3 regions of the Pseudarthrobacter sp. NIBRBAC000502772 genome follow, and region 2 is predicted to be linked to each of the others. Evidence: riboswitches for the same ligand, from Rfam matches in the RefSeq annotation. Region 2 holds a riboswitch; each other region holds the start of a gene.

Region 1 (9,726 bases), 1.8 Mb from region 2:
CTTTGCCAAAGCCGGGTACGCGGCGCTGGCCCTTGACCTGCTCAGCAGGGAAGGCGGCACAGCCGGCCTTGACTCTGACGCCGTGTCGGGTGCACTGACCCGAGCCGGGGCACAGCGCCATGTTGCTGACTTCGCCGCCGCCTTTGACTACCTTCAGGCCCAGGACTTCGTGGACTCCGGACGCATCGCCATGAACGGGTATTGTTTCGGCGGCGGCATCACGTGGCAGGCGGTAACCGAGCTGGCCGGACTGAAGGCCACCGCCGCGTTCTATGGGCCGGCGCCGGACCTGAACAAGGTGCCGGCCATCAAGGCTGCGGCGTTCGGTGTGTATGCCGAACGCGACCAGCGGATCACCGGCGCGATGCCCGCCCTTCGTGACGCCTTGGTGGCTGCCGGGGTCCGCCACCAGATCACCGTCTACCCCGGCGTCGACCATGCCTTCCACAACGACACCGGCGAGCGCTACAACGAAACCCAAGCCACGGCTGCCTGGAACGACACCCTCGCCTGGTTCGGACAGCACGTCTGAGCAGCACGTCTGATCCGCCGCGGTCTGGGCTGTCCTGCCACGGGTAGTCTTGAAGCATGAGCACCGCAATCCCACTAACGCTCACCTTCGGCGGGCGTTTCGCCCGCGAACTCGGGGAGCTGGCGGTTCCCTGGCAGGCGGAGGAAGCACCTGACCCGCAGCTGCTGGTCCTGAACGAGCCGTTGGCCACCGAGCTGGGCTTCGACCCGTCCTGGCTGCGGACGCCCGAGGGGACGCGGCTGCTCATCGGCAACCAGATTCCTGACGGTGCCACACCCGTGGCCCAGGCCTATGCCGGCCACCAGTTCGGCGGCTACTCACCCCTGCTCGGCGACGGGCGGGCCCTCCTGCTGGGGGAGGTCACGGACATCCACGGGCAGCTTCGGGACATCCACCTCAAGGGCTCCGGCCGGACACCGTTCGCCCGCGCGGGTGACGGTCTCGCCGTCGTCGGTCCCATGCTGCGCGAGTACATCGTCAGCCAAGCCATGCACGCCATGGCCATCCCCACCACGAGGTCCCTCGCCGTGGTGGCCACGGGCCGGCCCGTCCGCCGCGAAACCATGCTGCCCGGGGCCGTGCTCACCCGGGTGGCCAGCAGCCACCTGCGGGTCGGCAGCTTCCAGTTCGCCCGCGTCAACGGCGAGACGGACCTTCTGCGCCGTCTGGCGGATCATGCCATCAGCCGCCATTACCCGGACGCGGCGCTCGCCGACAAGCCCTATCTCGCGTTCTTCGAGGCGGTCATAGCCGCGCAGGCGTCCCTGGTGGCGCAATGGATGCTGGTGGGCTTCGTCCATGGCGTGATGAACACCGACAACATGGCCATCTCCGGCGAGACCATCGACTACGGTCCCTGCGCTTTTATGGACGCCTTCAACCCCGGCGCGGTCTACAGCTCCATCGACGCGGACGGACGCTACGCCTACGCCAACCAGCCGGTCATCGCCGAATGGAACCTCACCCGGCTCGCTGAAGCACTCCTGCCCCTGCTCCATGAAGACCAGGACCAGGCCGTGGCGCTCGCCGTTGAATCCCTCGGCGGCTTCCGCGCCCTGTACAGCGCTGCCTGGTCAGCAGGCATGAAGTCCAAGCTTGGGCTGCGCCCGGACACGCACGACGACGTCGCGTCGTCCCTGGTGGACGGCGTGCTGGCGCTGCTCCAGGAAGGCCAGGTGGATTACACCTCCTTCTTCCGGAGCCTCGGCTCGGCGGCCCGCGGTACGCCGGAAACTGCGCGGTCCATGTTTGCGAACCCCGAAGCCTTCGACGCCTGGGCCGCGCGGTGGCTGGCCCTGGCGCCGGACGCGGACCTGATGGACCGGGTCAACCCCGTCTACATCCCCAGGAACCACCTGGTTGAAGAGGCTCTGGACTCGGCTATCGCCGGCGACCTGGACCCATTCAACCGGTTGGTGGACGTCCTGGCCGATCCGTACACGCAGCGCCCCGGGCTGGAACGCTACGCCGGCCCCGCCCCTGAAGACTTCGGGAGCTATCGGACCTTCTGCGGGACCTGAGAGAACACCAGGGATGGACGACGGCGGCGCGGGGCTGGGTGCCGCCCGCCGCCGTCGAGCATGGTCGGATCACGCTACGCGGACGAAGGACGCTCCGGCGAGCCAGCTGATGGAGTGCACTTCGGTTTTGTAACCGTCCACCCCGCCACTGACAACCTGGCCGTTGCCGGCGTAGACGCCCACATGGCCGGCCGTGATGACCAGGTCCCCTGCGGCCGGTGTGCCCACCACCGGGCCGTACTGGAAGAACTGGCCGGGAGCCAGGTCACCCACGCTTTTACCCACCGAGCGCAGCGCCTTCTCCACCATGGCGGTGCAGTCCTGCTGGATGCCGAGCTGGGAGTTGGCGGAAGCCAGGATGGCCGCGCCGAGCGAGCCGGCCGGAGCCTGTGCCGCCGGTGCGGACGTTGAGGCCAGCCTTATGCCGGTGTTGGTGGGGGAGGCCGGCGCCGGTGCGGGAGACGCTGCGGGAGCCGGTGCGGTGTAGCCGGCACCAGGGATCAGGATCTGGTCGCCGGGGTAGATGATGCTGGTCAGCGAGAGTCCGTTGGCGGCAAGGACGTCGTTGAGCGGGACGCCGTTGGCGGCGGAAATCTGGCCCAGCGTGTCACCCGAAACGACGGTGTGGACGTTGGCCGCGGCGGGGGCTGCTGCAGCGGAAGTCGAAGCAACAGCGGCCGGAGCCGCTGCCGCCGCACTGGTCTGGACCTGAGTGTTGGCAGTCCCGGAGTTGTCCGGGCCGTGGACGCCGGCCTGAGCCGGGACGCCAATGCTGAACAGCAGGCCGGATGCAGCAACAGCCACCAGGGCCGGCCGGCCAAACGTCAGAGGGTGTGTTTTGGCCGCAGTGGCCAGGCCAATGAGGACGGTAGAGCGGGCAGGAACCGCACGAAGGCGTGCGGCAGCGGAATTCTTGGACACGGTTGATCGCCTCTCCCATGCCTGCGGGGTGAGCTGTCGGGTTCGGGTCGGAGATACCCGGCCGGTAGCGCCGCCGCACGGGACGGGGCGATACCGACTTAACCCCAAGGCTTCGAAAAGCCGTGGAAACGTGGTTCCCCCGTCCCTGCCAGCTGGAAAGCGACTGGATCCCGGTCAGCGGCAGGGCTCGGCATACTGGCGGGAATGTCCCGGCTTGAGCCGGGCCACCGTTTGACCATAACTTCCAGTTATCGGCAATGTCACATTCCGGTAACGGAATGTAGGCGTGAAATCCACCCGCGCTTCATCTCGGATTCCCTCCCTCCTCGGTAACGATGTTGCAGGTCAGGCCCCGTAATCCGTATATGCCCGGTAAGCTCACCAACTATGTCCCGGATTGTTCAAAAAATGCGGCTGCCCGCCCTCGCCGGCCTGCTGGCGGTCGCCCTGGTGGGGTCGGCTGCGCTGCTTCCCTCGCATGCCGACGACGACGCGCCGCCCGGCGGGTATCCCTCGTGGCAAGACGTGCAGAACGCCAAGAAAAGCGAGGCCGGCAAAGCGGCAGAAGTCACCAGGATCAACGGGCTGCTGGGCGGACTCCAGGCTGAAGCAGAGGCGCTGGGCAATGCGGCCGTAACGTCCGCCGCGGAGTACGCCAAGGCCGAAGCGGCACTTCAGGCCGCCACTTCCACTGTGGACGCACTCACGGCCCAGACGGCACGCGCCGCGGCCGAACTGGGACAATACAAGAAGGAAATCGGTGCTCTGGCGGCCCAATCGTACAAGACCGGTGGAACCAACATGGGTTTCTTCGTTGCCCTCGACGCCGTGCAGAACAACAGCATCCACGGCCTGAATATCGTCCAGATCGTCAGCGATAAGACTGCGGCCCTGGTCAACAAATCTGCAGGCGCCGAACGCATTTCCCGTGCCCTGGCCGATCAGGAGCAGGCGGCCAGGGCCGAGCGCGAGCGCCTGTCCGGCGAGGCCAGAACCAAGCTCGACGCCGCCCAATCCGCCCAGCAGGCCATGTCCCGGCAGATCGCGGAGCAGCAGGAGCACGGCCAGGAACTGACCGCGCAGCTGGCCTCCCTCAAAGGGACCACGGCTGCGGTGGAGGGGGAGTTCCGGCAGGGCCAGGTGGCATTGGCCGCGTATGAAACGGCGCAGGCCGCCAAGCGGGCCGCGGCGCAGGACCAGGCACGCCAACAGGCGGAGGCGGCAGCCAAGGCGGCGGCCCTTGCCGCTGCGCAGAAACCGGTTCCGGCCCCACCTGCTTTACCCGGCGTGCCCGCCCCGCCTCCAGTCCCGAGCCCGACGCCGGTCCCGCCGCCCGCCGTCGTCGTGCCTTCCGTTCCGGGAGGCGCTGTCAACGACCCCGCGGGCGCCAAGAACTACGCGGCCGGGCAGCTCGGCGCCTACGGCTGGGGCCAGGACCAGTTTCCGTGCCTGGCGTCGCTGTGGACCAAGGAGTCGAACTGGCTGACCACCGCCACCAACCCGTACTCGGGCGCATACGGGATCGCCCAGTCGCTGCCGGCCAGCAAGTATGCCAGCGCCGGCAGCGACTGGCTCACGAGCTACCGGACCCAGGTCAATTGGGGCCTGTCCTATATCGCTGACCGCTACGGGTCACCGTGCGGCGCGTGGAACCATTCCGTGGCCAACAACTGGTACTGACCTGCGGGGGACGGCAGCCGCGTCACGTTCCCGGTGCCTTGGCGAATACCGCGGCGCTGAGGAATTCAATGCCGACGAAGGCTTCGTCGCCGTCCACCCAGGCGTCATGTCCGGGCGGAATGGTGTAGGAGTCGCCGGCGCTGATGCTGATCCGGGTGCCGTTGGTGGTCTCGACGTTGAGTGCCCCGGAAACGCAGTATCCGACGTGGTTGTTCTGGCAGGACTCGGTCTGGACCACCGGCTTGATGCAGTCCGACCAGCGCCAGCCGGGACTGAACGTGAACCGGCCAACGGTGTAGTCGCCGAGGTTGACTACGTCCACTTCGGTTTTGTCCGGGCGGCGCTTCTCATCCGGCGTGTTGTGGGATTTGACTGCCAGTGTGGTGACGACGTTGGTAGGCATGGCACGCAGACTTTCTCTGTTGATTCTGTGTCCATCAGCTGTCTGTCCCTGGCTGCCAGACCGCATCTGAGGCGCTTACGATTGCCAGCATGCTCCCGCCGACGGCGCTTGTCGAGACCCAAACCACTAGGCTTTTCCCATGCCCGATTTTGAACGGTTCCGGGTTCTGCTGGAAGAAGAGCGCACCCGGAAACTCGCGCTCCTCCCCGCCCTCCGTGCGGACATTTCGTCGGCCAACGCCGCCCGCCAGGATTCCAACGTGGATGACGAGCACGACCCCGAGGGTTCCACCATTGCGTTCGAGCTGTCGCAGGCCTCGGCGCTCCTGAAGCAGAGCAGTGCGGGACTTGACCAGGTGGACGCGGCCCTGGCGCGGATTGCGGCGGGCACCTACGGCACGTGCGCCGTGTGCGGGGACCCCATCGCGGAGGGACGGCTCGAAGCCCGCCCGTCGACGCCGTTCTGCATCCTCCACGCCGCCGCCGGCCGGCAGGGACGGTAGCGGCGACGTGAACCCAGATGTCGTGAACTCCAGTGACGTGACTTCCAGTGCCGCGACCGGGAGGGTGCTGTGAACGGGCGTGTGCAGGACGCTGCCGGCTTCATCGATGCCACCCTGCAGAATGAGGGCGCCTGGTACCGGGCGGAGGACGTGGAGGCCCGGGTGGGCGGGGTCCTGGGTTCCTACGGATCGTCAGTGGGAGCCGTACGCGGCACCGTCCGCGACGCCGGCAGGAAGTTCAAGGATCTTGGCCACGATGAGGTGACCGCTTTGGCATCCCTCCTCTGGGGCCGGCCCGGTCCCGGCAGGCGGCCGGTCTATGAGAGGCGGCTCGCCGCCGTGGTGCTGCTGCAGTCCCGGGTTGCCCTTCTTCGCCACTCTGACCTGACCCGGCTGGAGGGCTTCATCAGAACCGCGCAGACCGGTGAGCTGGTGGCCCCCCTGATTGCCGACGTTGTGGTTCCGTTGCTGCAGGGACTGGGCGAAAGCGGCCGCCAGCGCGCCGACGTCGTCATCGCCCGCTGGCACCAGGACCCCGACGATTCGCTTCGCCACGCTGCCCGGCTCATCGCGTCTCAGGGACCCGACCTGCAGCGCATTTCCGGGAACCGCGACGCGGAACGCGACTGACCCCTGTTCCCCGGTCCCCGTCAGTCGTACTCTGGGGCTTGGAGGTGATTGCCATGGAGGCAGCGCAGGGCGACAGGATTATCGTCCGGGGGAGGACCGTCGGATCTTCGGATCGGCACGGCGTGATCGTGGAAGTCCGTGGTCAGGAAGGTCATCCGCCCTACCTGGTCAGGTTCGACGACGGACACGAAACCGTTATGTACCCGGGCGGTGATTTCGCCATCGAACGCGGTCACGCGGGGCAGGCCGGCTGACGCGCCGCGGGCGGCCGCGCGTCCGGGCCACCGGGCACCTGTCAGACTGGTGGAATGGATCACTCCTTGGCTGCCACGTCCCCTGACGCGAACCTCACGATTCCGCCGGTCCGCACCGGTCCGCGGGACCCCGGTGACGCCTGGGTGGAGGGCGGCGGCGGCAAGTTCTGGGGCAGGTTCGGTGCCGCCGGCGTGCTGGCTTATGACCCCGGCAAGGGCGTTCTCCTGCAGCACCGCGCGCTGTGGAGCCATAACGGTGGTACCTGGGGACTGCCCGGCGGAGCATTGCACCAGGGCGAGGACGCAGTCACCGGGGCCCTCCGCGAGGCGCACGAGGAAGCCGCGGTACCGGCCGCGGATGTGAGCGTCCTCTTCACGTCTGTGCTGGACTTCGGCTACTGGTCCTACACCACCGTTGTAGTGCTGGTGACCGCGCCTTTTGAGCCCGTAATCAACGATCCGGAAAGCCTCGAACTCCAGTGGGTTCCGTTGGACGAGGTGGACGCGAAAGAGCTCCATCCCGGTTTCTCAAAATCGTGGCCGGACCTGCGGACGCGCATGCTGGAAGGGCGAGATTAGGGTTGCCTAAGTGCGGTGCGCCATAATGGTGTTCCGACCCCCTGCTGCGCGTGAGGAAGAACATGACCGCCCCGCTCTCCGTGTTGCTCAAACAGTCCACCAGCGCGGCCCATGAAGAGGCCGAATCGTCCCCGTTTATGGGCGACCTGCTCGAGGGCAGGCTGGACGCAGCCGCCGTTGCTGCCCTCACCGCCCAGCTGTACACGGTGTACGGTGCCATGGAGTCGGTGGCGCGGTCCGAGTACGGTGCTGATCCGCTGCTGGCAGGGTTCCTGGACCCCGCCCTGGAACGGACGGCGGCGCTCGAGGCGGACATGGCGTTCCACTATGGCACCGGCTGGCGGGAGCAATTGGCAGACGGCCGGATCGTCACTGTCCCCGCCACCACGGCTTACGCCACCCTGATCCGCGAACACCACAGCGCCGAGTTCATGCTCGCCAACCACTACGTCCGGCTGCTGGGGGACCTGTCCGGCGGGCAGATCATCCACCGCCTCGTCCAGCGGCACTACGGCATCCCCGACGACGGCCTGAACTTCTACCTTTTCCCCGGCGTCGGGAAGATGAAGCAGTACAAGGACGGCTACCGTCTCCGGCTGGACGCCCTGGCGCTGGACACGGACCGGACCGAGGAAGTGCTGACCCACGCCGCCCATGCCTTCCGGCTCAACGGCGACATTTTCGCGGACCTGCAATCCGCCGTCGGGGCCCGTCCGCAGCCTGCGGCCTGACCCATGGACCAGTTCCGGGACCTGCCCTTCGGCGTGGCGGCGGCCAGCCTTTTCGCCATTGTTATGCTGCGCGTCAACGCGACGTACTGGATCGGCCGGGGAGCGGCAGTAGGTGTTGAGCACACACGGTTCGCTTCCTCGTGGAACGGCCGGCGCGCCGGCCAGGCGAAAGAGCTCGTCCGCCGCTGGGGATCGTTCGCCGTGACGCTGTCGTTCCTGACCATCGGCCTGCAGACTGCCGTCAACCTCGCCGCCGGTGCTGCGAAGATGCCGTTAAGGCGCTACCTTCCTGCCGCCGTCGCCGGTTCCATCCTCTGGGCACTGATCTACGCCACCATCGGGCTCGCCGCCGTCGAAGCCTGGCTGGCGTTGGCGGCCGGCTCCCCGTGGGGAATTGTTGTGCTGGGCACCGCGGCGGCCGGACTCATCGCGTGGCTGCTGGTACGACGGCGGCGCCTGTCGCGCGGGAGCGCTGCCGAGCAGGCAGCGGCAGGCAATGCGGATAGGCTTGGCTGAGCCCCACAAGGACAAGCGAAAGGGTCAATGTTGACTTCTGCACTCCCGGAACTGGCCGACGGCGATTTCTACTACCAGGCGCTGGGTGGCGGCCGATTCCGCTCCACCATCCACGCCCAGGGGGCCTGGAACGAGCACGAACAGCACATGGCGCCGGCTTCCGGCCTGATGGTGGACAGCCTGGAGCGCCACGAGCCGCGGGACGACATGCGGATGGCCCGGCTGAGCTACGAGATCCTGGGCCTGATCCCGGGTGGCGGGTTCCACATCGAAACCACCACACTGCGCCCGGGCCGGACCATCGAGCTCCTGCAGGCAGAACTGGTTGCCAACGGCCGGGTGGCCATCCGCGCCACCGCGTGGCGGATGATCACCAGCGACACTGCCGCGGTTGCCGCCGTCGAGGACTCCGGCATTCCGGCGCCGGATGAATGCAAGCCGCTCGACGGCCCTGCCATCTGGCCAGGCGGCTACATCCGGTCCCTGGAGATGCGCGTTGCCGAGGGCCACCGGCCCGGCGCGGGCATCGTCTGGCTCCGCACCCAGCACCCCCTGACAGACAAAGCCGACAGCGGCGACCTGGCCCGCCTGATGGGACTCGTTGACACAGCCAACGGGATCGCGGCCAGGGTCCCGCCGGGCAAAGGCAGCTATGCCTTCCCCAACCTGGACCTGCAGATCCACATGTACCGCAGGCCCGGGGGCGAATGGCTGGGCCTGGACAACGCCGTCTCCTTCGGAACTGACGGGATTGGCCTCACGTCCACCGTCCTGCACGATCTCCAGGGCCCCTTCGGCCGCGCCGAACAGATCCTGACGCTGCGCAGGACCTGATGGCCTTTGGCCCGTGACTACCGGACCGCTGTGGCTACCCGACCTGTGTGACTATTCGGCGCCGGTAATGCTTTTGTAGCTGTGTACCGCATTGCGCAGAGTGGGGAAGAAATGGTCTTCTGTGAACCGTGCGCTCGCCCCGAACCGGATCAGGCGGTCCTTGATCGGTCCCTTCATTTCTGCGAAGACCAAGCTGATACCGTCCTGCGCCAGTTCATCGTCGAGCTGAATGAGCTCATCCAGCGCTGTCGTATCAAGGCCTGTGATCGGCTCGGCTGCCACAATGACCCATTTCACCGGCCAGGGCGCAGCGTCCACCAGGCCGTGGATGTGCTCGGCGAACACTTCCCCGTTGGCAAAGAACAACGGTGCATCGAAACGGGCAATCACCAGGCCCTCCACCCGCCGGCCTTCGGGATGCCGGTCCAGGTCATGGAAGCCCGGAACGTCCGCCACGCTGGCCAGCTCAGTGCGGTAGGGATCCCAGGCGCGCTGGACAAAGGCCAGAAGGGACAGTCCAATGGCCACGGCAATTCCCGGTAGGACCCCTACAAAGGCGACGCCGAGGAATGTAACCACCAGGAGGAGGGCCTCCAGCCGGCTCATCCTGACGAGGCGCACGAG
Region 2 (9,726 bases):
TCGATGCTTGCCAGCAGCGCGGAGACGTCAGCCGGCTCGATGGCCACAAACGTGGCGATCCGGAGCTGGTTGCGGCCCAGCTTGCGGTACGGCTCGGTGTCCACGATCCCGTTGGCGCGGAGCACCTTGGCGATCGCGGCGGCGTCGATCGAGTCGTCGAAGTCGATGGTGGCGATGACGTTGGAACGGTCCTCCGCCTTTGCCACAAACGGGGTGGCGTACTCGGAGGCCTCGGCCCAGGAGTAGATCCGGCCGGCGGAGTCAGCGGTGCGGGCGGACGCGAAGTCCAGGCCGCCGTTGGCGTTCAGCCACTGCACCTGCGCGTCGAGGGTCACCAGGGTGGAGAGCGACGGCGTGTTGTACGTCTGGTTCAGCTTGGAGTTGTCGATGGCGGTCTGGAGGTCCAGGAAATCGGGGATCCAGCGGCCGCTTGCCTTGACCCGGGCGGCGCGTTCCAGCGCGGCGGGGGAGAAGAGCCCCAGCCACAGGCCGCCGTCGGACGCGAAGTTCTTCTGCGGGGCGAAGTAGTAGACATCGGCCTCGGAGACGTCCACGTCCAGGCCGCCGGCTGCGGAGGTGGCGTCCACCAGGACCAGGGAACCGGCGTCGGCGCCCGCGACGCGCTTGACCGGAGCCGCGACACCCGTGGAGGTTTCGTTCTGCGGCCAGGCGTAGACATCCACGCCAGCCTCGGCGGCCGATACCGGGCGCGTGCCGGGCTCGGACTTGATGATGGAGGAGGCGTCCAGGAACGGGGCCTTGTTGGTGGCTGAGGCGAATTTGGAGCCGAACTCGCCGAAGGACAGGTGCTGGGCCTTCTTTTCCACCAGGCCGAAGCTGGCGACGTCCCAGAAAGCGGTGGAGCCGCCGACGCCGAGGACCACTTCGTAGCCTTCGGGGGCGCGGAAGAACTGGCTGAGGCCTTCACGGACGGAGCCCACGAGGTTCTTGACCGGAGCCTGGCGGTGGGAGGTGCCCAGGATGGTCTTGGACGCCGCTGAGAGCGCTTCGAGCTGCTCCGGCCTGACCTTGGAGGGTCCTGCGCCGAACCGTCCATCCTTTGGCAGGAGGTCGGCGGGAATAGTGATGCTGGTTTCGCTCACGGGGGCTCCAATTTCGGCATGGACGTGGCTCACGTCCGGGCGGTGGGGTGGCCGGTAGTCGGCGGTGACTGCATAAGGACCTCCCTTATTCTGCCTGAACCCTCGATTGGGCGGGGAACCGGGGCCGTCATAGTCCGGCCAATGAGACTCTTTGTCTCCGCCCGGGCATTATCCAGACAAATTCAAAATAGGCTAAGCTTTTTAGCGGACCTCGCCGCTGAGCGGGACGCGATACGGTGGGACAACGCAAGGTACTGCGCTCGAGGAGCTGAGCTGGATGACGGATCTGATCGATACTACGGAGATGTATCTTCGGACCATTTTGGAGCTTGAAGAAGAGAACATCGTTGCTCTTCGCGCACGCATCGCCGAACGGCTGCGGCATTCCGGACCCACGGTGTCCCAAACCATCGGCCGGATGGAACGCGACGGACTGGTCGTGGTCTCCGGAGACCGCCACCTGGAGCTCACGGAAGCCGGGCGGAAACGCGCTACGGAAGTGATGCGCAAGCACAGGCTCGCGGAACGGCTCCTGGCGGATGTGATTGGCCTGGACTGGGCCTATGTCCACGATGAAGCGTGCCGCTGGGAGCATGTGATGAGCGAACGTGTAGAGCAGCGCATCTACGAATTGCTCAACCACCCCACCGAGTCTCCGTACGGCAACCCCATCCCCGGGCTGGCCGCCCTGGGCGGGCCGGCGCCCGCGCTCCCAGACGCCGGTGTGATTAATCTCCTGGATGCGATGCAGGGCTACGGGCCAGCGTCGAACGTGACAGTCAGCCGGCTGGCTGAGCCCATCCAGGTGGAACCTGAGCTGCTGGTCCAGTTGGATGAAGGCGGGATCAGGCCCGGTGCCACGGTGTCCCTGGAGCGCGTAGGGGAGTACATTTCGGTGCGCGTTCCGGGAATCGAAGGGGCGCTCGAGCTGCCCCCGGAAGTGGCATCCCACGTCTTCGTTTCCGTCAGCTGACGGGAAGGCGGTCCGCCGTGTGGGGCCGTTCCATAGCGCAGCGACGCAAGGTTCCGCAAAGGTAACGGAATTGTTACTGTCCAAGTTAATCACCTATAGTTGAAACTCAGCGTCGATACAAAAGCGTTACCTGATCCGGAGCCGAGCTCTGCCAGCGGATCAGGTGCATCAGTCACCAACTGGCAGAGGCGGGGGAACCACAACCGGCAGTCGTAAGACTGCCTTGGGGTTAAGTCCGTCAGCAGCAAGCCTCTTCCAGCGAAGGATCCTCACGGGATATCTCTGCGCCAAAGTGCTTGTCACGGCGGACCGGGTCTTTGAACTCTCTGACCCGAATCCGACAGCTAACTTCGCAGGCTACCCAGAGAGGAACATTCTTGACCACGCAATACTCCAGGGGCCGCCGTCGCGCGGTGGGTCCCGCCTCGGCGCCCAGAGTGGCCGAGGATTTCAGCGCGGAGAGGCCCCGCGACCCACAGCGGGAAGCCCGCCGCCGCCGGGGACCCTTCCGGCAGATGACGGATTTCGCCGCCGCCAGTGGCCTCGGCCAGAAGGCCGGCATCGCCTTGGCAGCAACAGGCCTTGCTCTCACTGTGACGGTTCCTGTGACCGGCCCCGTGATGGCCACTCCGGCACCCGGCCAGGCTGCATTAGCCGTTTCCGCTGCTCCGCAGCCCGAAGTGACCGCCGAAGCCGCCGCCCAAATTGATTTCAGCCGCTCGTCCGTGGTGACCCAGGGTGATCCCGACGGCAAGCTGAAGCAGCTGTTGAGCGCCCAGTCCGCGGGATCCATTACCCGCGCCGCCTCTGCCGGAAGCCTTGGCTCGCCGCTGGCCCAGCTGGTTACGGCCTCACCCTTCGGGTTCCGGGTCAGTCCCATCACCGGCGGCTCCGGCGACTTCCACCGCGGCCAGGACTACGTGGCACAGTGCGGAACCTCCGTCATGGCCGCTGCCAGCGGCACCGTGACCTTCGTTGGCTGGCACCAGTACGGCGGTGGCAACCGCGTGGTGGTGGATCACGGCAATGGCCTTGAAACCACCTACAACCACCTCTCCTCCGCCAGCGTCAAGGTAGGCCAGACGGTCAGCCGCGGCGACGTGGTTGCCCTCAGCGGCACCACGGGCGCGTCTACGGGCTGCCACCTCCACTTCGAGGTTCAGATCAATGGCGAAGTCGTCGACCCCACCGGCTGGCTCTGACCCAAATGATGGCCAACTCTCGAATCGTAGCAACATGCCGTGACCTGAATGTGACATTGGCTCGGAACTCCTGTAACGTCTAAAGCGCGTCAACTTTTCCGAAGTTGACGTTCTTGAGTGGATTGCCTAGCTCTGCCACCGCTCAAGGTCCGTTCGCATGACATCGTCTGGCAGGGGCGGGGGAACCAATTTTGGTCTTCGATTCTGAAGGCCTTGGGGTTAAGTCGCAAAGCTTCCACTGTGAAGCAGCGCGGCCGGGTGACTCCCATCCGAATCCGACAGCTCACCTCGCAGGCATTGGGAGAGGCTACCTTCGTGTCTTCACGCCATACTTCTGCGCGTCACCGCGCACAACCGGTTCGCACTAACCCCTTGGGCTCCGTGTCCAAGGCCGTCAGTGCCAATGCCGGGACCGTAGGTCGCCAGGCTGCTGTTATCGCAGCTGCATCAGGTCTGATCCTGAGCATGGGGCTTCCGGCCAACGCCGCGGATTCCACCGCCGGCGTTTCCGCCTCTACCGAGTCCGGTTCTGCGCAGACGGCACTTGCCGTCACTGCCGCGCCCACGGCTACCGTTTCCTTCGAACGCCCCGTCATCAAGACGACGCCGGCGCCGAAGGTTGAGAGGGTCCGCGCGCAGTCCACGGCTTCCGAAACCGGGGCTCAGGGTGCTGCCGCAACCGAGGCCGCGGCCTCCAAGCTCGCTGACACTGTCTCCTCTGCTGCTGCTTCGGGTCTGGCAGCACTTGCCTACACCGGTATCGGTCACCCCTACCTCTGGGGCGGCACCACTCCCAACGGCTGGGACTGCTCCGGCTTCACGCAGTGGGTCTACGCCCAGGCCGGCATCAGCATTCCCCGCACCAATGCCTGGACGGCCATGCGGCCCACCGCCACACCGGCTCCCGGTGACCTGGTCATGCAGAATGGCGGCGCCCACGTTGGCATTTACGTCGGCAACGGCATGATGATCAGCGCACTGAACCCGTCACAGGGCACGCTGCTCCACTCCGTGGCATCCACGGGCGGCGGATCCTTCTTCACGCTGGCCCCGTAGTTCCTGCAATCCGGCAGTTCCTGAAGCCCTGTGCTGCCGGAACCGATTCTTCGCTGGAAACTTTTCGCTAAATCCCCGTTCGGGATGTGCCGGCGTACCCCCAAGATGCCGGCGCCTCCAACGCCCTTGGACTGCCTACGCGGTCCTGAGGAAAACGAAAGAGAGAAATTAATGACTACACGTGCAACTGTTGCACGGCACCGCGCCGAGGTCACCAAGACCAACTCGCTGGCTGTCATTGCCAAGGCCGTCGGCGACAACGCCGGCGGCATGGGCCGCCAGGCTGCGGTTATCGCTGCTGCTTCCGGCCTTGTCCTGACCAGTGGTATCGCCGCGAACGCGGCAGACACCGGAGTCCAGCACGAAGGTGCTTCCGCTTCGAACCTTGAGGCTGAGGTTTCCGCTCCGGCCATCATTTCCGCTGCTTCCACCATTGCCATTTCCTACGAGAAGCCGGCCGTGACCACCACGCCCGCTCCGGTTGAGGCTCCCGAGCCGGTTGTCGAAGCTCCGGCTCCGGCCAAGGCCGCGGCAACCATCACGGTAGCGTCGGCCACTCCGGCTGCTCCCTCGGCTCCGGTCGCCGCCAGCGGCAAGGGTGCTGCCATCCTGTCCGCTGCTTACGCACAGCTCGGCGTCAGCCAGGACTGCACCATGCTGGTGACCAACGCCCTGGCCGCCGTGGGCATCAACTACCACGGCTGGCCCGCCGGCTACCTGTCCCTGGGTAAGACCGTGAGCGCCGCCGAGGCCCAGCCCGGCGATCTGATCTACTACGCCGACGGCGGCGCGGGCATGGCCCACATCGCCGTATACGCCGGCAACGGTCAGGCAGTCCACGGCGGTTACAACGGCAACCAGACCGTTGTATTCAGCGCCAATGTTGGCTCAGGACCGGTCTTCATCCGCGTGTCCTAGCAGCAGCTTCAGTGTTCAAAGGACCCCCGCCTCACGGCGGGGGTCCTTTGCTGTCTCCGGCCTGTCGTACCGATCCGGACAGCCGCCCAGGCCCGACACGTGACCCCGGTTACTTCCGGGATTAGCTGATCCCGGGATTCTTTGTTTACTCTTGTGGTGTCGATCCATAGCCCGGATATGCCGGGGGCAGCCGGCCCTCGTGCCCCTGACGGGTGCGGCCACAAAGAGGTACGTGCATGCGCACTCTCGTTCTGAATGCTGGATATGAACCGCTGGCGGTAGTCACCTTCCGCCGGGCGCTGGTGCTTGTGCTCACGGGCAAGGCCAGTGTTATTGCCGAGGGCGATGACCCTGTGGTGGGGCCTCAGGAGATTTTGGGCCGCCCGTCCGTGATTCTCCTGAACCGCTACATCCGCCCCAGATACAACCAGGGCACCGCTGTCAGCCGCCGCGGCGTCCTGCGGCGGGACGGACACCGCTGCGCGTATTGCGGCAAAGGGGCCCACACCATCGACCATGTGCAGCCCAAGTCGCGTGGCGGCGCCGACTCCTGGGAGAACCTGGTGGCCGCGTGCCTCCGCTGCAATAACACCAAGGGCGATCACACCCCGGCTGAAATGGGCTGGAAGCTCAGGTTTGATCCGGAACCGCCGCATGGCACCATCTGGCAGATCAAGGAACTTGAGAAGCCCACGCCGGACTGGGATCCGTTCCTGCTGCCTGAGCGGGCTGCCTGAGCGGGCCGCCTTGTTCCGGGCTGCCTTGTTCCGGTCCGCGCGGTAGTTCCAGCCCGGCGCAGTATTCCAGCCTGCGCGGTTAAGCTGGGAGGGTGGACGCTGACCCCCTCGACTTCGATGCCGTCATCCTCGCCGGCGGCCGTTCGTCGCGGCTCGGTGGCGTGCCCAAGCAGAGTCTGACGTACGACGGCGACTCCCTGCTGCGTCGCTCCGCCGCCGCTGCGAGGGGAGCCCGGGCCGCCGTCGTGGTTGGTCCGGACACCGGGGAGGTGCCGGCCGGCGAAATCCCTGGATTTCTCCGTTGCCGCGAAGAACCCCCCTTTAGCGGTCCCGCGGCCGCCATTGCGGCCGGGCTTGCGGCCCTGTCCGCGGCGGGTGGCAGCCGCCCCAGGCTGACGCTGGTGCTGGCCTGCGACATGCCCAACGTGGGGCAGGCGGTGGCGGCGCTGAAGGCTGCGTTGCGTGCGCGAGGACCCGCTGCCGGAGCGCCCGCGGGCTTGGCACCGGACGGCGTGGTGGCCGTCTCGGAGGAAGGCCGCCGTCAGCCGCTGGTCGGTTTTTATAGCACGGCCGCGCTACAACGTTCCGTGGCGGAACTGGAAAGCACAGGACGCTTAATCAACGGTTCGGTGAGGGCACTCCTTGCTAGTCTGGACGTGCAGCTTGTCGCCGTTCCGGCTGGCTCCACGGCAGACGTGGACACCTGGGACGATGCCGCCGCACTTGGAGTGGCCGGTCCGGATCCCCTAGCCGGGTTCCGGGGCAACACTGCCGCAGACGATTTGGGAGGCAGAGCGTGAAAAGCCAGGAAGAGACGCTGGAAGAATGGTGCAGGTCCTTGCTCCAGGCGTATGAACTGGAGGACGTCCAGATCGACGTCAACACCATCCTGTCGCTGGCCGGCGTGGCAGCCCACTCAGTGGTCCGCCCCGCCGCCCCGCTCACCACCTTTATTGCCGGTTTCGCCGCCGGCCTGGCTGCGGGAGCAGGGCAGGCCACCAACGCCGCCGCCATGACCGCTGCCATGGACCGTGCCCGCACCCTGGCTGCTGACTATGACGCCGAATCCGCCGGGACCCCCGTCGAATGACTCCCGTTCAGTGACCGCCGCCCCCGGCGACGTATCCGAAAATCCCGGGCAGCAGACAGCCCCGGCAAAGCACCTGGCCCACACCTGGGAAGAGGCGCGCAAGGCCGCTTTTGATATCGCCACGCCAATTCCGCCGGGCCGGGTTCCCCTGGGCCAAGCCCTGGGCAGGGTCCTGGCCGAAGACATCACCGCGTTGCACGACATGCCGCACTACGCGTCGTCTGCGATGGACGGATGGGCCGTCAACGGCAGCGGTCCGTGGATCGTGGCAGACGCAGGCATGCGGCTGGCACCCCACCAGGCCAGCCCCATCGTCACCGGCGGACTGATCCCCCCCGGCGCCAAAGCGGTCCTGCGCAGCGAAAGTGCCGTGCTTGGAACGGACGACGACGGCCTGCCGCTGTTGATGACCGGCGGCGCCGCCCGCCCCGGCGAGCCCGGGAACGGCCAGCACATCAGGAAGGCCGGCGAGGAAGCCGCCGCGGGAGAGGTGCTGGTCAAGGCCGGCGTAACACTGAACCCGGCCCATCTGGCGGTCGCGGCCCTGGCCGGGCACGATGACCTTCTGGTCCAGGGCAAGCCGGTGGTTAAGCTCCTGCTGACCGGCTCCGAAGTTGTGGCCCACGGGCTGCCGGTCCCCGGACAGGTTCGGGACACCTTCGGTCCGCAGCTCGCGGCCGTTGTGGAAATGCTCGGCGGTATTAACGGCGGCCAGGAGCGGATCGGCGATTCCTACGCTGAGTGGCTGGACGGCCTGGCCGACCTCCCGCCCGAGGTGCCGGACCCCTCCGCGCTGCCTGCCGACGTCGTGATCACCACCGGAGGTACTGGCGTCTCGGACACCGACCACCTCCGCCGGGCTGTGGCGGAACTGGGCGGGCGGCTGGTCATCGACGGCATCGCCATGCGCCCCGGCCATCCGGCTGTCCTGGCCGAACTCCCCGACGGTCGCTTTGTCCTGGGGCTCCCCGGAAACCCGCTGGCCGCCATGATGGCACTGTCCACGGTGGGCGAACCGCTGCTGGCGGCGCTGGGCCACGGCACCATGCCGCCGGTGCAGGAGGTCCCGTGCGGGACCACCATCGAGCCTGAGCCGGGCCGGACCAGGCTGATGCCCTTCCGGCTGCTGTACGGGATGGCTTCACCGGCCAAGCACACGGGTCCCGGGATGATGCGCGGACTGGCGTCGGCGCACGGTGTGATGGTTGTTCCGCCGCATGGCGTGCAGCTGGGCGAACCAGTCCCGGCGTTCGCTTTGCCGTGGGGGCCGCCGGTGCCCGCGCCCGCGCAGCCGGGTACCAAGCCCAAGGGCCGGCCCGCCGCTAAGCCGGCAACCCGGGCAGCTGGCAAGGACGCTGCGAAGCCCGCCGGTCCGGTGGACTGGAGTGCCCTGCTGGGGTAGGCGCCGTGCTGCGGAACCACGTACGCCACAGCCCGGCCAGTGGTGCAATGATGGACTTATGAACAGCGCCAGCCGGCAGGTCCGGAACGTCCACGGGGCCCTTCAAGACAGTCTGGCGGTTCGCTGATGGGGCGCGTGACGCAGCGCCGCAAGGTGCACAAGTATGTTTTGGATGGCTCGCCCAATGCCCTTGAGTTCCCGGTCCGCCACCGCGAGGACGTCCTCGCCGTCGAAGAGCCGCTGGAAATCCGGATCGGTGCACTGTCATTCTCGGTGACCATGCGGACGCCCGGGGACGACTTTGATCTGGTGGCCGGCTTCCTGGTGTCCGAGGGGATCATCTGGGCTCCGGAGCAGCTGGTGTCGTTGCGGTTCTGCGCCGGCGAGGACGAAGACGGCGTCCAGACGTTCAATGTGGTGGAAGCCCAGCTGCGGCCCGACGTCGAACTCCCTGCGAAGGGTCGGAACGTCTTCACGTCCAGCTCCTGCGGTATCTGCGGCACGGACTCGATCGAGGCAGTGCGCAAGTCCTCCCATTTCAGCCCGGCGGCGGATCCATTGACCGTGCCCGCCCATGTGCTGGCATCCCTGCCCGGGCGGCTCCGCGAAGCGCAGGACGTTTTTGACGTCACCGGCGGAGTGCACGCCGCGGGCCTCTTCCGCATAACGGACGACGGCGGCGTGCAGCTTTTGTGCCTGCGCGAGGATGTGGGACGCCACAACGCCGTGGACAAGGTGGTGGGCTGGGCCCTGCGGGAGCGGTTGCTTCCGCTCGCAGGGCTGGTCCTGCAGGTCTCGGGCCGCGCATCGTTTGAACTCGTCCAGAAGGCAGCGTTGGCGGGCATTCCCGTGCTGGCGGCGGTGAGTGCGCCGTCGAGCCTTGCCGTGGAGCTGGCGGAGGCCAGCGGCATGACCCTGGCAGGATTCAGCCGGGGCACCAGCCTGAATATTTACGCTGGACAGGGCAGGATTACGCTGCCCGCCGCGCCGGTTCCGGGGGAGGGCGCGGCAGGGTTATGCGCGAACGCGCCGGGATAAAAACGGCGCCAGCACACTTCGGCGAAGATTTCCGGTGACGCTTGGCTATTGAGCTACCAGCCGGTAGATTTTATCCATCGATTGGACGCGTTTGGTCCGGATTCGAGTACTCCAGTTCAAGCACCTAAGAGGGTTTACATTGCATGACGACCGCCGGATCACCGAAGTCCGCCTGGACCGGTTTGTCCGCGAGCGGATCATTCCCGG
Region 3 (9,726 bases), 190 kb from region 2:
GAAAGCAGGTCCTGGGGTCCACGTTGGCGTTGCAGGCTGACTTGCCGGACCATCCGATCTTCGACCGCGGCCGGATCATCGGGCTGTGGCAATACGATCCCGGGAAATCACGGATTGCCTATTGGCTCTTTGGCGGGGCCACGCCCGCAGTATCCCGGCGCATCGCCGAGGTAGAGGCCTGGATCCGGGACGAACTGGGGGACTTCCGCTCGTTTAGCCTGGACTCGCCGGCCTCGCGCCAGGACAGGATCGACGCCCCGGATGCCGCAGGCTGAGGGTCGTGCAGGCAGGTGAGAGCGCTACAGCAGGCCCGAGACGAATTGCAGCCCGCCTACGACCCGTTACAGCCGGCTGCGGTGCGCTGCGAAGAAGTCCCTGAGGACCGCACCGCACTCCTCTTCCCGGACGCCGCCGTAGACCTCAACCCAGTGGTTGAGCCGGCGCTCGCGGAGGATATCGAATACCGAGCCCGCCGCTCCGGCCTTCTCATCCCAGGCACCGAAGACCACGCGGGGAATCCTGGCCAGGACCACGGCGCCGGCGCACATGGCGCACGGCTCCAGAGTCACCACGAGCGTGCAGTCGGCCAGCCGCCAGCCGTCCCCGGTGCCGCCGTCGAGTTTGGATAAGGCACGCAACCGGTCCGCCGCCTGCCGGATGGCCACTATCTCTGCGTGGGCAGTGGGGTCTCCCAGCTCTTCCCGCTGGTTCCGTCCGGAACCCAGCACGGCGCCGTCGGGCCCAATCACCACGGCGCCGATCGGCACGTCCTCGGTGGCCAGCGCGCGCCGGGCTTCGTCCAGGGCAAGACCCATCCATTCGAGGTGGTTCTTTTCTGCGGCGACCATGGCTCAATGATAGTTTCGAAGGATATCCAGCCTGCAAAGCATTAACGCCGGGGAGGCATAGTGGACACGTTCAGGGACCGTCTGGGCCAATGGTTCAAACCGTACGCCGCGCTGTGGATCACCATGCTGGTTGGGGGAGCGCTGGTGGTGACCATGGCGCTCCTGGGTGCCGAGGTTTACAACAACGTGGTGGATGAAGAGGGACTGACCGCCCTGGACCTGCCCGCGCTGGAGCTGTCCCAGGGCCTGCGGAACCCCGCACTGGATGCCGGGGTGACGGCTTTCACCAACATCGGCGGAGGCATCGGCATGCCCATCCTTGCAAGCATACTTACGGCCTGGCTCACGTTCCTGAGCCGGACCTGGCGGCCCATCATCCTGGTGGGCGGCGCCGCGGCCGTCTCCACGCTGGCCACCACGGTGGGCAAGCGGCTGGTGGGCCGCACTCGCCCGGACCACGCCGAAGCTGTCCCTCCGTACGAGACTTCGCCGTCGTTCCCAAGCGGCCACACCCTGAATACAACGGTGGTGATCGGTGTGCTCGTGTACGTCATGTGCCTCCAGTTCGAAGTGCTCTGGGCGCGCATCACGGCCATCACCGCCGGGGTGATCTTCATCATCGCGATGGGCCTGAGCCGGGTGTTCCTGGGCCACCACTGGCTGACGGATGTGATGGCCGGCTGGTTCCTGGGCCTTGCCTGGGTGGGCATCGTGATCCTGGCGCACCGGCTGTTCCATGTGCTGCGCAAACGCGAGCACGCGGGCCCGGCACCCACGTTCGAACACCCCGCCCTGCGGGACGATCCGTCGAGCTGATTCCCTGCCGGACGCTGCCCGGGCGGGTGATAGTTTTGACGCATGCGCACTCTCGTTGTGGACCACCCGCTGGTCGCCCATAAGCTCACCGTCCTGCGGGACAAGAACACTCCGTCACCGGTCTTCCGGCAGTTGACGGAAGAGCTGGTGACCCTCCTGGCCTACGAAGCCACCCGTGAGGTCCGCACCCAGCCGGTCACCATCGAGACGCCGGTCAGCACCACAGTGGGCACCGCTTTCACCAAGCCCACGCCTCTGGTGGTTCCCATCCTGCGCGCCGGGCTCGGCATGCTCGAGGGCATGACCAAGCTGGTCCCCACCGCTGAGGTGGGTTTCCTGGGCATGGCCCGCGATGAGGAAACCCTGGACATCATCACGTACGCGGAGCGGCTCCCTGAGGACCTGACGGACCGGCAGATCTTTGTTCTGGATCCGATGCTTGCCACCGGCGGAACCCTGCGCGAAGCCATCAAGTTCCTGTTCAAGCGCGGCGCCTCAGACGTCACGTGCATTTGCCTCCTGGCCGCGCCGGAAGGCCTGGCCAAGCTCGAAGAGGAACTGGCCGAGGCCAACGTGACCATCGTGCTGGCTTCCATTGACGAACGGCTCGACGAGAAGTCCTACATCGTTCCCGGGCTCGGCGACGCCGGCGACCGCCTGTACGGCATCGCCGGCTAGTACGGGCTGCTCCAGAATGTAAGTCTTCCGCTTTCCTGCCGCCGCCGTTAGCCTGTGGCGCATGGACTGGAAACTTGAACTCGTTTTTGTGCCCGTATCCGACGTGGACCGGGCCAAGGATTTCTACGTCAACAAAGTCGGATTCAACCCGGATTTCGACGAGCGGCCCATGGATGGCATTCGCTTCGTCCAGCTGACCCCGCCGGGATCCGCCTGCTCCATTTGTATTGGCGAGGGCCTCAATGACGCCCCTCCGGGCACAGCCCCAAGCCTGCAGATGGTGGTCAGCGACATCCAGGCTGCCCACGACCACCTCAAGGGCAACGGTGTGGAGGTCAGCGACATCGACATCCAGGACTGGGGGCACTTCGTCTACTTCGCGGATCCCGACGGAAACAAGTGGGCGGTGCAGTACATCCCGGGCCGTGACGCCTGAGGGCGGCGCCCGGGTCGCGACGCCTGAGCCGGTAACGCCTAAGGCAAAATAGGCAGCATGAACATCCCCACACCTACCGCCACACGAGCACCTGCCGCCGCACGAACACTGACCTGCCGGGCCGTCCTTTTCGATATGGACGGCACACTGGTGGACTCCACGGCAGTAGTGGAGGAGGTCTGGGGAGAATTCGCGGCCCGGTACGGCCTGGACATCGCCGAAATCCTGCGCACTTCGCACGGCGTCCAGGCTGCCGATACCGTGCGCCGTTTCGCGCCGGCGGGAGCGGACGTCGCGGCCCTCACCGAGGAACTGGGTGCGATGGAACGGGTGCGGACGGCCGGTATCATCGCGTTGCCGGGGGCTGCCGACCTGCTTCGCAGCCTCCCGGCCCAGGCAGTGGCGCTGGTGACTTCAGCGGACAGGACCCTGGCAGACATCCGCATGGACGCTGCCGGGCTGGACATGCCGGCCACGGCCGTGACGGCGGACCTGGTCACACGGGGCAAGCCGCACCCGGAAGGCTATCTGATGGCCGCCGGGCTGCTGGGCGTGAAACCGGATGACGCCGTGGTGTTCGAGGATGCGCCCGCCGGAATCGCGGCAGGCGTTGCTGCGGGTATCCGGACGGTGGCCGTGGGTCCGAATGCGGGCGAATTGCCAGCAGGCGTGCTGCATATCGCGGATTACCGTGCCGTGACGGCCTCCGTGGAAACGGACGCCGCGGGACGGCAGCTCATTTCTTTCCGGCTTTGACTCTTTCCGGCTTTGACGCCGGCGGATCACTTTCGTGATCCGCCGGCGCAGCTCAGCGACGCCGGCCGCCGGCGCCGCTCGGTCGGCCTAGTACCAGTTGTGCGACAGGTGGAAGTTCAGCGCCCCGCACGGTGACTGGTAGCGCTCCTGGATGTAGTTCAGGCCCCAGTTGATCTGCGTGCGGTAGTTGGTGATGTAGTCCGCGCCGGCGCTAGCCATCTTCTCAGCAGGCAATGACTGGACGATGCCGTACGCGCCGCTGCTGGCGTTGGTGGCCGTGGTGGTCCAGTCGGATTCCTTGGTCCACAGCGTCTGCAGGCACTGCATCTGGTCAGCGGACCAGCCGTACGTCGCCAGCTGGCCGGCAGCGTAGGCCTGCGCTCCTGCGGGGTCGTTGACTGCCACAACAGGCGCGGGCGCAGGTTCCGGGGCCGGAGCCGGAGCGGGCTCCGGGACCGGGGCAGGTGCCGGTTCGGCGGCCTGGGGCGCGACGTTGATCTCGGCCGGCGCAGCTTCCGGGGAGGCCGGGGGCTGGATCTCGGCTGTCTCGAAGCTCAGCTTCGACTGGGCGCTGGCTTGTTCGGCGGCCTGGTCCGCGCTGGCCGCAAGCGACGCAGACTCGGAAGCGTGTGCCGCGGCGCTGACGCCGACCAGCAGGGCGCACGCCGTCGCGAACACCGCGACGCGCTGGCCCACGGAGGGAATCCGCGCGGCCTTGGACAATGGGGACATAGCTGCACCGAAGCGCGTCTGCTTGCGGTGGCTGTGGGACTTTGTGTCGCCCTGCGGGCGCGTTTGTACCTTGAATTCAGACATGATGGATCGCCTCTCACACCTGCGGAGTTAGCTGTCGGGTTCGGATGAGGGCATCCGGCCACACGGCACAATCACGTGTTGGCTTAACCCCAAAGGGCACTTGGTGCCCGGGACGGTGGGTCCCCCGCCTCTGCCTCTGAAAACGGAATCCGGGAAGCGGCAGAGCTTGGCGTCATCCGGATATGCGGCCCAAACGGGAACCACACGTCATCGACGCTACAGGAGCTGGAACCTTAAGTCACATTTTGGTAACGGGAATCACGGCGATGGTGTGTCGCCTTGCTGCGCTCGGGCGTCAGTGGGTTGCGCCAGCGCGCCGGCAGGGAAGAGCAATGCGAACTCCGTCCGTCCGGCCCGTGATGTCACTTCCACGCTCCCGCCATGGGCCTCCATGATCGACTGGACAATGGCCAGGCCCAAGCCACTTGTGCCTTCGGACGCCCCGGCGCCCGAGGCCGGCGCCGTACCCTTGCGCGCCGCGTCTGCGCGGGCAAACCGGGAGAAAACGTGGTCAACGAACTCCGCAGGGATGCCCCCGCCGTCGTCCGTTACCGTCACCGCTGCGCCGCCATTGGCAGACTTCGTGACAGCGGTGACCACGGTGGTTCCCGGCGGCGTGTGCTTGCGCGCATTGGATAGCAGGTTGACAAGCACCTGACGCAGTTGGGATGCATCACCCGTGACGGCGAGCGGCTCGTCAGGCAGTTCAAGGCGCCATTGGTGGTCCGGGGCGATGACCTTCTCGTCACTGACGGTTTCGATCACGAGTTGTGTGAGGTCAACTTCGCTGAGCTTCAGGGGCTGGCCCTCATCGAGCCGGGCGAGCAGGAGCAGATCCTCCACCAGGGTGGTCATGCGTTCGGACTGGCTTTGGACCCGGGCCAGGGATTTCCGGCCGTCCGGCGTGAAGTCCTCGGTCATCCGCATCAGCTCCGTGTACCCGCGGATGGCGGTCAGCGGGGTGCGCAGCTCATGGGAAGCGTCGGCAACGAACTGCCGCACCTTGGTCTCGCTCCGCTGCCGCGCCTCGAGGGCACTGGCGACGTTGTCCAGCATCAGGTTCAGGGCGTGCCCTACGCTGCCCACTTCGGTTCCGGGGTTGGAGTTCGACGGCGGGACGCGCACCGCGAGTGCCACCTCGCCCGCGTCCAGCCGGAGCCGGGCCACCCGGGTTGCCACCTCGGAAAGCTGCTCCAGCGGCTTCATGGTGCGCCGGATCAGCACGGTTCCTGCCAGTCCGATCAGCGCCAGGCCGCCCAAGGAGACAAACACAAAGGTCCACACCAGCGATGCCAGCGTGCTCTCCTTGGCGGCGAGCGGAAGGCCCGTGACAAGGACATCGCCGTAGCCGGTTTGGACGGCCACAATTCGGTAATCCCCGTTGGACAGCGAGCGGTTCACGGGGATGCCGTTCTGCGTCAGCGCCAGCAGGGTCTGCTTGTCCTCGGAGTCGAGGGGTAGGCGTGTGGTGTCCGAGTCCAGGAAACCGCCACTGGGGATCTGGCCGTTCAGGATCCGCGCATTCAGCGTTCCGACACTCTGCCCGCGGGAGTCAAGCGGGTCCGGCCTGCCGTTGAATCCGCCCAGGGGCGGGCGGCCCGGACCGTTCGAGAGTTTGGCGGCCTGGCTCAGCTGTTCATCCAGCTGACCCGTGAGAAAGGAATCCATGGAGGCGTAACTGAACAGCCCCACGGCGCCGCAGATGGCCACCAGCAGGGCCATGGCCAACAGGATCAGGCGCGTGCGCAGATGCCAGGTGTCCGGTTTCAGCCAGCTCCGGGCTGGTGCTGGGGTTGCTCGCGGCGAGGACATGGAGCTGCTACTCAGCCGGTTTGATGACGTAGCCGGCGCCCCGCACGGTATGGATCATGGGCGGGTGCACTGCATCCACTTTCTTGCGCAGGTAGGAGATGTAAAGCTCCACAATGTTGGCCTGGCCGCCGAAGTCATAGTTCCAGACACGGTCCAGGATCTGGGCTTTGCTGATGACGCGTTTGGGATTCTCCATGAGGTACCGGAGCAGCTCGAACTGGGTGGCGGTGAGCAGGAGGGCGTCGCCCGCACGGGTCACTTCGCGCGTGTCGATGTTGAGGACAAGATCGCCCACCACAAGTTCGGCAGTGTCCATCGCGGCAACGCCGGAGCGCTGGACCAGGCGGTGCAGCCGCAGCAGGACCTCTTCCATACTGAACGGCTTGGTCACGTAGTCGTCCCCGCCGGCCGCCAGGCCCACGATCCTGTCCTGGACGGCGTCCTTGGCCGTCAGGAAAAGCGCAGGTACCTCCGGCGCGAAGGCGCGGATCCTGCCCAGCAGCTCAACGCCGTCGAACCCTGGCAGCATCACATCCAGCACCAGGACGTCCGGGCGGAACTCCTTGGCAAGCTTGACGGCCTCCGGGCCATCCGAAGCCACCGCAACGGACCAGCCGGCCATGCGCAGCCCCATGCTCATGAGCTCGGAAAGGCTGGGTTCGTCGTCAACCACCAGGGCGCGGATGGGGGAGCCGTCCGGGTGGGTCAGTTGTGGAAGGTTGTTGGTCATGGAGTGCGAAGTGGCCATGGGACAACTCTCCGATCATTCGGTTAGCCCGCGCTATGGGGTTCCTGTGCGCACGCTGTGAATCCCAGCCTAGCGAGCTGGATGGGCGATCTGGGGGCCGGGCGGGACGCCGACAATCCGCCGGCGGACGCCTTCTCCGCTGGACAGGCGACAAAACCCGGCAGGGAATCTCGGCAAGTCATTGGCCGGTGAATTTCAAGGTCTTGATATGGCGAAAGGGCGAACATTGTTCGCCGGAGAGGGCCATTTGCGCACCCATGGCGGACAACAACTCCTATTTTGCCGCCAAATCAGAATGGTGATCTGTAACACAAATCCGTATTTTGTCTCAGTATGCGGAACGTTGCACCCATTGTTACTTGCAAGTTTTCATTGTTACGTTGCACACTTTCAATTGTGAACAAGAACTCAACAGCACCTGCAGCCGCAGAATATTGGCCCAGCACATCCGCTGCTGCCGACATGCGCTGTTGTCGAATGCACGCCTGATCTTCAGACCCCACGAAGTTCTTAGGCATTCGCCCCCAGCCCAGCGTAGGGCGCCATCCCCAGATTTCATTGCGGGGACAATCAGCATTCGAGCCGCGATGACGGCCATTCACATTGAGGTAAGCATTCATGTCAGTTGCATCCGGATACGTCCACATCTCCGTCCGTAACGCAGGCAAGGCCGGCCAGGCTTCCGGCCTCCGCCAGGGGTTCGGTGCCCGACCGGCGTTCGCCCCGGCTGCACCCGGGGCCAGCTTTCCTGCCCCCGGCTACGCACCCCAGGGCTACAACCCCAGTTCCTACGGCCAGCTCCGCGCCGTCCAGCCTGCCGAAGCCGCGCCGCTCACCGCGCCCACTCCGGTGATCGCGGGACCCAACAGTGTACGCCCGGTCGCCAATGACACCGTGGCCCGCGGATTTGTCCTCTACATGGGCATCGACGAGGAGACCGCAGCGGCTGCCGGAACCTCCATTGCCAAGCTTGCCCAGGAAATCCGCGCTTACGCACAGTCACTCGTGACCGGTGCTGAAAGCTACGCGGCCGTGGCCGTGGCGCCGGCCGGCACCCCCGGTTCCGCGCTCGACGTCGTCCGTTCCACCTTTGGTGACCCCACCGTGAACGCGCAGAAGCGCACCGAGACTGCCCGGCTGCAGCAGCCCCAGGACCTGCGCCCGTCCGGCGTCCTGATCGACCTCGCCCGCCGCGAAGTCCACCTTGACGGCGAATCCCTGAACCTGACCTTCAAGGAATTCGAACTCCTGAACTACCTGGTGGAAAACGGCACCCGCACGGTTGGCCGCGATGAACTGCTTGAGGGCCTGTGGCGCAACGCCGAGGAAGTCCCCAACGAGCGCACCATCGACGTCCACATCCGCCGTCTCCGCTCCAAGCTGGGCCGCCTCGCCAACACCGTCCGTACCGTCCGCGGCCAGGGCTACCGCTTCTACGAGCACCCCGAAGTTATTGTCTGGGCCGCTCCGGAATACTCGATCTAGTCCTTACTTCAGTACCGCCAAAAGGCGGCACGATCCCTCTGCGCCTGCGCTCGTACCTCACGCAACAACGGCGCTTTCGGGATGTGCCGCCTTTTCGCGTTCAGTCCGGCCCCGCGAGTGTTGGCCTCCGCGGCTGATGTTCGACGGCGGCGCGGCCCACCTGTGTGGGCGTTAGGCTTGGGGGATGAGCGACCACCACATCAAACGCCTGGTGATCATGCGGCACGCCAAGTCCGACTGGCCCGGCGGTGTGGCGGATCATGAGCGGCCGCTGGAGGAACGGGGACACCGCGAGGCGCCCCTGGCCGGCAAGTGGCTGGTCAAACACGGCATCTTCCCGGACTTCATCCTCTGTTCCAGTGCGCTGCGCACCCGCCAGACCTGCACGTGGGTGTGCTCTGAACTGGGGGACAAGGCCCCGACGCCGAAACTTGAGGACGGCCTCTACGCCGCCTCTGCGCTGCGGATGCTCGCCGTGGTCAACCACGTGCCTGACACCGTCACCACACTGATGCTCATCTCGCACATGCCTGGCGTCCAGGACCTCGCCATGCACCTGGCCTCACGGGACTCAAACCACGACGCCTACATGGACGCCGCCACGCGTTACCCCACCAGCGCCCTCACGGTGCTGGAAACGGAAAAATCCTGGGCCGAACTGGACGGGCAGGACGCCCGGCTGACCAAGTTCAAGGTCCCGCGAGCGCACTAACGCCACGGGACCCAGTGACCCCATTGGACTCACTGACCCTATGGGACTCACTGACCCCATGGGACCCGGCGACCTCCCGCAGCAGTCCGGCGACGTACTGGATGCCCGGGCTGGCCGCCATGGTGCGGCGGTACACGATGCCCACCTGCCTGACCTGCATGGGGTTGACCAGGGGCAGGCCGACGACGTTCGCAGGAAGCGCGGGCCGGCCGAGGCGGGGGACCAGCGCCACCACGGCTCCCTGCTCCACCAGTGCGATGTGGGTTGCGAAGTCTGGATCGTAGACCCTGATGTCCGGCACCCGGCCAAGGTCGGCGAAGATCCTCAGTAGGGCCTCGTTGCAGATGGCTCCGTGCGGCGTGCTGATCCAGCGCTCGTCCACCAGATCCGCCGGCTCCACCTGGCCGCGTCCTGCCAAGGGATGGTCGCGGTGCACCAGGACGTCCGCTACGTCCTCGCACAACCACTCGAGGTTCATGTGCTCCGGTATGACCAGCGGGACGGAGTTCCAGTTGTGGACCACGCCCAGGTCCGCCTCCCCGTTGGCCACCCGCGCCACGGCTTCCCGCGGGTCCTCGGCCAGCACGCTGAGGTCCAGGTCCGCTCCGGATGAGGCCAG

What was found. Region 2 has a riboswitch for cyclic di-AMP ahead of NIBR502772_RS06585 (M23 family metallopeptidase). Riboswitches for the same ligand answer to the same signal wherever they lie in the genome.
Region 1: another riboswitch for cyclic di-AMP. It lies ahead of NIBR502772_RS14780 (LysM peptidoglycan-binding domain-containing protein); the one in region 2 lies ahead of NIBR502772_RS06585 (M23 family metallopeptidase).
Region 3: another riboswitch for cyclic di-AMP. It lies ahead of NIBR502772_RS05630 (hypothetical protein); the one in region 2 lies ahead of NIBR502772_RS06585 (M23 family metallopeptidase).

The regions. Positions count from the first base shown of each region.
Region 1 covers NZ_CP041188.1:3,199,479-3,209,204, reverse strand. The annotation lists gene NIBR502772_RS14790 (dienelactone hydrolase family protein) at 1-532, shown strand, start outside; gene NIBR502772_RS14785 (YdiU family protein) at 589-2,052, shown strand; gene NIBR502772_RS14780 (LysM peptidoglycan-binding domain-containing protein) at 2,122-2,973, opposite strand; cyclic di-AMP (ydaO/yuaA leader) riboswitch at 2,977-3,148, opposite strand; gene NIBR502772_RS14775 (lytic transglycosylase domain-containing protein) at 3,382-4,653, shown strand; gene NIBR502772_RS14770 (cupin domain-containing protein) at 4,676-5,056, opposite strand; gene NIBR502772_RS14765 (TraR/DksA C4-type zinc finger protein) at 5,196-5,558, shown strand; gene NIBR502772_RS14760 (DNA alkylation repair protein) at 5,628-6,188, shown strand; gene NIBR502772_RS14755 (DUF1918 domain-containing protein) at 6,242-6,442, shown strand; gene NIBR502772_RS14750 (NUDIX domain-containing protein) at 6,497-7,021, shown strand; gene NIBR502772_RS14745 (heme oxygenase (biliverdin-producing)) at 7,084-7,752, shown strand; gene NIBR502772_RS14740 (DedA family protein) at 7,756-8,268, shown strand; gene NIBR502772_RS14735 (thioesterase family protein) at 8,299-9,102, shown strand; gene NIBR502772_RS14730 (SulP family inorganic anion transporter) at 9,154-9,726, opposite strand, start outside.
Region 2 covers NZ_CP041188.1:1,373,865-1,383,590, forward strand. The annotation lists gene serC (phosphoserine transaminase) at 1-1,103, opposite strand, end outside; gene NIBR502772_RS06580 (metal-dependent transcriptional regulator) at 1,381-2,076, shown strand; cyclic di-AMP (ydaO/yuaA leader) riboswitch at 2,206-2,450, shown strand; gene NIBR502772_RS06585 (M23 family metallopeptidase) at 2,454-3,278, shown strand; cyclic di-AMP (ydaO/yuaA leader) riboswitch at 3,427-3,589, shown strand; gene NIBR502772_RS06590 (C40 family peptidase) at 3,660-4,334, shown strand; gene NIBR502772_RS06595 (NlpC/P60 family protein) at 4,506-5,252, shown strand; gene NIBR502772_RS06600 (HNH endonuclease) at 5,489-5,989, shown strand; gene NIBR502772_RS06605 (molybdenum cofactor guanylyltransferase) at 6,082-6,789, shown strand; gene NIBR502772_RS22360 (DUF6457 domain-containing protein) at 6,786-7,079, shown strand; gene NIBR502772_RS06610 (molybdopterin molybdotransferase MoeA) at 7,045-8,481, shown strand; gene fdhD (formate dehydrogenase accessory sulfurtransferase FdhD) at 8,608-9,519, shown strand; gene NIBR502772_RS06620 (glycoside hydrolase family 38 C-terminal domain-containing protein) at 9,659-9,726, shown strand, end outside.
Region 3 covers NZ_CP041188.1:1,188,632-1,198,357, forward strand. The annotation lists gene NIBR502772_RS05600 (DNA glycosylase AlkZ-like family protein) at 1-275, shown strand, start outside; gene tadA (tRNA adenosine(34) deaminase TadA) at 342-848, opposite strand; gene NIBR502772_RS05610 (phosphatase PAP2 family protein) at 972-1,664, shown strand; gene upp (uracil phosphoribosyltransferase) at 1,707-2,342, shown strand; gene NIBR502772_RS05620 (VOC family protein) at 2,404-2,778, shown strand; gene NIBR502772_RS05625 (HAD-IA family hydrolase) at 2,836-3,534, shown strand; gene NIBR502772_RS05630 (hypothetical protein) at 3,622-4,350, opposite strand; cyclic di-AMP (ydaO/yuaA leader) riboswitch at 4,356-4,532, opposite strand; gene NIBR502772_RS05635 (cell wall metabolism sensor histidine kinase WalK) at 4,609-6,162, opposite strand; gene NIBR502772_RS05640 (response regulator transcription factor) at 6,170-6,910, opposite strand; gene NIBR502772_RS05645 (hypothetical protein) at 7,201-7,530, opposite strand; gene NIBR502772_RS05650 (winged helix-turn-helix domain-containing protein) at 7,529-8,395, shown strand; gene NIBR502772_RS05655 (histidine phosphatase family protein) at 8,580-9,107, shown strand; gene NIBR502772_RS05660 (LysR family transcriptional regulator) at 9,085-9,726, opposite strand, start outside.